Regions from separate parts of the Clostridium sp. USBA 49 genome, predicted to be linked through region 2. Evidence: a T-box and tRNA genes for the amino acid it is inferred to sense, from the RefSeq annotation. Region 2 holds a T-box; the other holds one or more tRNA genes.
What was found. A T-box is a leader RNA that pairs with one kind of tRNA and senses whether it is charged. The one in region 2 lies ahead of thrS (threonine--tRNA ligase), so its partner is inferred to be a tRNA-Thr.

Region 1: it encodes a tRNA-Thr, which carries the amino acid that the T-box ahead of thrS (threonine--tRNA ligase) is inferred to sense. The anticodon was not compared.

What each region holds. Positions count from the first base shown of each region.
Region 1 is NZ_FUYD01000015.1:10,645-14,083, forward strand. Features, by position in the region: gene polC (DNA polymerase III subunit alpha) at 1-1,697, opposite strand, end outside; tRNA gene B5D11_RS11090 (tRNA-Thr) at 1,868-1,943, opposite strand; gene B5D11_RS11095 (replicative DNA helicase) at 2,151-3,439, opposite strand, start outside.
Region 2 is NZ_FUYD01000014.1:21,072-24,510, reverse strand. Features, by position in the region: gene thrS (threonine--tRNA ligase) at 102-2,039, opposite strand; T-box leader at 2,125-2,332, opposite strand; gene B5D11_RS10935 (NADH-dependent [FeFe] hydrogenase, group A6) at 2,591-3,439, opposite strand, start outside.

The DNA of each region.
Region 1 (3,439 bases), on a different contig from region 2:
CTGTGAGCAACTTCAACTTTTATACCAAGATTTTTAGCAATTTTACCTAATTTATAAGTTTTAAAGTCAGGAAAAACTTCCTTTGCTAAAGATAATGTATCTATATATGTAAAATCAAAATCATATCCTAACTCTTTTGCATTATGTTTTAGAAATCCAATATCAAATTCAGCATTATGAGCTACTAAAACACTTCCATTAATAAAATCCAATATTTTTGGAAATACCTTATCTATAGTTTCTGCATCTTTTACCATGTCATAAGTTATATTAGTAACTTCTACAACCCTTTGAGGAATAGGTTTCTCAGGATTTACAAAGCAGCTGAATTTATCTATTACTTTTCCATCTTTTAACTTCATAATTCCTATTTCAGTAATTTTTTCAGTTACAGGTGAAAATCCAGTAGTCTCTAAATCCAATACACAGTAAGTTGTGTCAATACTTTGACCTTTTGAGTTTGTTACAGATGGCTTTTTATCTGGCGCTAAATATGCTTCCACTCCATATATAACCTTCATATCAGGATTATCTCTTCCTAATAATTTATGTGCTTCTGGGAAAGCCTGAACAACTCCATGATCTGTTATAGCAATAGACTTCATACCCCAACTCATAGCTCTTTTAATTAAATCAGTAGCACTAGTCATAGCATCCATTTGGCTCATTTGGGTATGCATATGAAGCTCTACTCTCTTAATTTCTGCATTATCCATTCTTTTAATTCTTTTAATTCCTTCTGTTTCTACTATAGTATTAGCAATAAGTTCTATTTCTCCTGAAAACTTACTATACCCTGAATTCCCGCAAAGTCTAACACCTTTAGCTTTTTTAAGTCTTGATAGTACCTCATCTTCTTCACCAGGCTTTAAAAAAGCCTTACATGTCATAGAACTTGAACCATCATATAAATCAAAAGAAACCAATGTCTTCCCGCTTTTTAATTCTTTTGTTTCTATATTTGATATTTCACCTTCTATAGCTATCCTTCCTTCATCTGGTGTAATATCTGTAATTTTTATTATAGGTTCTTTAATGTTTGCACTTCTTCCTAATATTAAAGACGAATCTCCTCTTTTTATATTCTCTTCTATTTTTGATTCATTCTTTATCTCTGCAGTTTTTTCAGATAATTTAATAACATTATTGTTTGATGATTTAATTTCTTTTTGAATAATCATCATCTCATTTGCTCTTTTTATTTCTTCCATTTTTAATAATTCTTCGTTGCTTATTTTATCAATAAAATTTATTTTATACTCTGTTCCATACAAATTCTTTATAATTTCTTTAATTTTTTTATCATACTTCATAGATTTTAAAAAATTAGACACCGCAATTTTAAAGTTAAAATTTATAGTATTATTATTTATCTCATACTCACTATTAGTTAATACTGCTTTTAATGCAGGATATTTATTTGAAATAAATGATAAAATATTTTTAAGTTCTTCCTCTAGAGGTTTTTTATCAGTTCCATCGGTATATTTTACAGATATTTCAGAATCTTCTAAAGCAAATCTTTCTTTTATAAATTTATTAAAATATTCAAATTCTCTTACTCCAATATATTTATCTGAACTTATTTTTAGCTCTAAACATTTAGTTTTTTTCTTTAATACTACTGCTTCTACAAGAGCAGCAGATATATTTCCGCTCATATTATAATCACTAAAAATTTCATTTATTCTTTTCATTCTTATTCTTTAACCTTCTCCCAAAAATTTTTAGCATGTTATTATTATATAAGATAGGTTATACTTTGTCATGTAAAAAAATAAATATAAATTTATAAAATAAATACTTTAAATAATTATATTTTTAATATTAAAAAAGAGATTGAGTACTCAATCTCTTAATTTTTCACTGGAGCTTCCGATGGGACTTGAACCCACGACCTACTGATTACGAATCAGTTGCTCTACCATCTGAGCTACAGAAGCATATTAAATTTTTCACAATACAATTTTACTACCTATTATAAAAATAATCAACAATATTTAAATTGTTAAAAATAGCTTTAAATTAAAATTTATTAAATTTTAAATATATAGAAAGCATTTTAATATAAAGAGCTGCTTTGAAAAATAATATTTATAATTATTTAGATTCCTTTAATATATTTAAAGCAGCCCTTTATTAAAATTAATTTATATCTCATGAACTACATCAAGATTTCCAAATTTACTGTATTGACCAAGCCAAGCAAGCTTAACAGTTCCAGTTGGACCATTTCTCTGCTTTGCTATTATACATTCTGCTACATTTTTTTCCTCTGTTTCTTTATTATAATATTCATCTCTATAAAGAAACATAACAAGGTCAGCATCCTGCTCTATAGAACCTGATTCTCTAAGATCTGAAAGCATTGGTCTGTGATCTGCTCTTTGCTCTGGAGCACGAGAAAGCTGTGAAAGTGCTATTACTGGACACTGCATTTCCTTTGCTAAAGCTTTTATAGATCTTGAAATTTCTGAAACTTCCTGCTGCCTGCTTTCTGAATTACTACCACTCATAAGCTGAAGATAATCTATAAGTATCATATCTATACCATGCTCAAGTTTTAATCTTCTGCATTTTGAACGCATTTCCATAACAGAAATGCCAGCAGTATCATCTATAAATATCTTAGCTGCTGCTAAAGGTCCTGAAGCTTTAGCTATATTTTCCCAATCTCTGTCATCTAGATTACCTGTTCTAAGTTTTAGCATATCTACATTTGCTTCTGCACAAAGAAGCTTATATGCAAGCTGTTCTTTTGACATTTCAAGAGAAAATATTGCCACACTTTTTCCTGCTCTTAAAGCAGCATACTGAGCTAAATTAAGAGCAAAAGTTGTTTTACCCATAGAAGGTCTTGCAGCAATAAGAACCATATCTCCCTTTTGAAATCCTGATGTTTTTGCATCAAGATCTTTAAATCCAGAAGGGATTCCTGTTATCTCTCCCTTATTATTATAAAGTCTCTCTATCTCTAAAAAACCTCTTTCTAAAACAACATGCATAGGCTCAAAATCTGCTATATTTCTTTTATCTGCTATATTAAATATTTTTTGCTCTGCAGAATCTAAAACTCCTTCTACATTGTCCTGCTTGTTATAACTATTTTCAATTATTTCATTTGACGCTCTTATAAGCTTTCTAAGGATAGACTTATCATAAACTATTTTTATATATGAGGCTACATTGGCTGTTGATATAGCTGTAGAATAAACCTCCGTTATGTAAGTAATTCCTCCAACTGCCTCAAGCTTTTGTTTTGCAGTGAGCTCATTGGCTAAAGTTACCATATCTACTGGAATATCCTTTTGAAAAAGCTCAATCATTGTGTCAAACAATATCTTATGTGCGTCTCTATAAAAATCCTCACTTTTTAAAACTTCCACAGCTTGCGCTATGGAAGTTTTTTCTTTTAGCATAGAACCTAAAACCCACTGTT
Region 2 (3,439 bases):
TTTCGTTTATTTAATATTTATATATTTTAACGAAAGCACTTAATTTGCGGCTATTTTTAAGCTTAGAAGTTTTATGAGCTTAATTGTAAAACTTTATAAAACTATCTTTCTTTATTTTCTACTTCTTTAACAATTCTTTCTATAAAGGCTTCTAAAGCTACTGCACCTTCATCATCATTTTTGCGGCTTCTTACTGATACAGTATTTTCTGAAGCTTCTTTTTCACCTACTATAAGCATATATGGTATTCTCTGCATACGAGCTTCTCTTATTTTATATCCTATTTTTTCTGCTCTATAATCAGGCTCTACTCTTATACCTTTAGATTTAAGTTCTTTAACTACTTTATCTACATAGTCATGATACTTTTCAGATATTGGAAGAACTTTAACCTGAACTGGAGCAAGCCAAGTTGGGAAAGCTCCTGCATATTTTTCAATAAGCATTGCTAAAGTTCTTTCATAGCATCCTATAGAAGTTCTATGAATTACATAAGGATATTTCTTTTCTCCATCTTTATCAACATAAGTCATTTCAAATCTATGTGCTAAAGAGAAATCAATTTGAACAGTTATTATTGTATCTTCTTTCCCATGAACATTTTTAAATTGAATATCAAGTTTTGGTCCATAAAAAGCTGCTTCGCCTTCTGCTTCTTTATATTCTAATCCTAAATGTTCAAGTATATTCTTCATTATACTTTGAGTATTTTCCCAATCTTCATCTGATCCTATATATTTTTCTTTATTTTTAGGATCCCATTTTGAAAATCTATATGATACATCTTCTCTAATGCCTAAAGTATCAAGCATATAATTTATTAAGTCTACTACACCTTTAAATTCTTCTTCAAGCTGGTCTGGTCTAACAATTAAATGACCTTCTGAAATAGTAAACTGCCTAACTCTTATAAGTCCATGCATTTCTCCTGAAGCTTCATTTCTAAAAAGAGTAGAAGTTTCACCATATCTAAGAGGTAGATCTCTATAACTTCTTTGTTTAGCTTTGTATATTTGAAATTGGAATGGGCATGTCATTGGTCTAAGTGCCATAACTTCTTCATCTTTTTCTTCATCGCCTAGTACAAACATTCCTTCTTTATAATGATCCCAGTGACCTGAAATTTTATAAAGATCACTTTTAGCCATAAGAGGAGTTTTAGTTAAAAGATATCCTCTTCTTTCTTCTTCATCTTCAACAAATCTTTGAAGTATTTGAATAACCTTTGCTCCTTTTGGCATAAGAAGCGGAAGTCCTTGACCTACTTCTTCAACAGTAGTAAAAAGCTCTAATTCTCTTCCAAGTTTATTATGATCTCTTTTTTTAGCATCCTCTAATTTTTTTAAATATTCTTCAAGCTCATTTTTCTTTGTAAAAGAAGTCCCATAAATACGGCTGAGCATTTTATTCTTTTCGTTTCCTCTCCAATATGCTCCTGCAACTTGAGTTAATTTAAATGCTTTTATATATTTAGTATTCATTAAATGAGGTCCTGCACAAAGATCAATAAATTCTCCCATTTTATAAAAAGATATTATAGAATCTTCTGGAAGATCATTTATAAGTTCAACTTTATAGTTTTCACCTTTTTCGCTCATAAGCTTAAGTGCTTCTTCCCTTGAAAGTTCAAATCTTTCTATTGGAAGTTCTTCTTTTACTATTTTTTTCATTTCTGCCTCTATTTTTTCTAAATCTTCAAAAGAGAAAGATCCTTCTTTATCAAAATCATAATAAAATCCTTCTTCTATAGCAGGACCTATGGCAAGTTTAGCTTCAGGGAAAAGTCTTTTAACAGCCTGAGCTAATATATGAGAAGTTGTATGTCTAAAAGCTTTTTTACCTTCTTCATCATTAAAAGTTAAAATATTTAATTCGCAATCATCATATAATTTAAATCTTAAATCTACTGTTTTTCCATTTACGCTCCCTGCACAAGCTACTCTTGCTAATCCTTCACTTAAATCTTTTGCAACTTCTAAAACTGATATTCCTTTTTCATACTCTTTTTCTGAGCCATCTTTTAGTTTAATCTTAATCATATAAATTCTCCTTTCTTATTAATTAAAAATTTTGTTTAATTACCATTTTGTACAAAATAAAAAACTCTCGTCTCATATCTTAAAGATATGGGACGAGAGTGCATACTTCTCCCGCGGTTCCACCCAAATTAATCATATAAATGATTCTCTTAAAAATTATAACGGAATTACCGGGCTTTATTAGAGCCTCTCTGAGGTGGTCTTCAGTACCCTTTCATTTAAGGATAATTTCAGCTTCTTTATCCTCTCTCTGAAAACTACGGGGAACTTACTCTTCTCATCATAGAATTAATCAATATTTTGTTATAGTAATTATAACATTTTAAAACTCACTGTCAAGCATATTTGAAAAATTTTATACAGTTATGATTAATTTATTATAATATACTAATATATCACAATTTCTGTTGATAAGTAAACAAAAACAATTAAAAAAACACCAGTTTTACTGCTACTAATACTATAAAAATTTTAGAACATTTTTAAATGTCTTACAAATATTTAAAAATCTTTATATATAATTGTATAAAAATTTAACTTTATATGTTAAATTAAAATTTGCTTCTTTTAACATAATGAGTATGAAGTAATTCATGACTTAAATGCCCATTTGGCTCTTTTAAATATTCTTCATATATTTTAATTATATATGGATTTTTATGAGATTTTCTTATGACAAATGATTCATCCTCATCATAAATTGCTTTAGCTCTTTTAGCTTTTATATCTATTTCTTCTTTTATTTTTGAATCAACAATTGGCTGACCACCTCCTGTTACACATCCACCTGGACATGCCATAACTTCTATAAAATCGTATTTTTTTTCATTATTTCTTACAGAATCTAATACTTTTCTTGCGTTGGCTAATCCGTGTGCTATTGCAGCAGTTATTTTTCTTCCATCAGGCAGCTCAACTGAAGTTTCTTTAATACCTTCAGTCCCTCTAACTTGAGTATAGTTTACATTATCTATTTCTTTACCTGATAAAATTTCTGATACTGTTCTTAAGGCTGCTTCTGCTACGCCTCCAGTAGCTCCAAATATTACAGCAGCACCAGTTGATTCTCCAAAAGGATTATCGAATTGTTCTTCTTTTAAGTTTACAAAATCTATTCCTGCTTCTTTAATCATTCTGGCTAATTCTCTTGTAGTTAGTACATAATCTACATCATAAAGACCAGTATTAGATAATTCTTCTCTTTGTCCTTCAAACTTTTTAGCTACACAAGGCATTATTGAAACAACAACTATTTTTTCAGGTGATATATTCATCTTATTTGCAAAATAAGATTTTATTAGTGCTCCTTCCATTTCACTTGGAGATTTGCATGTTGATAAATTATCAAGCATATCAGAATAATTATGTTCAACAAATTTTACCCACCCAGGACAGCATGA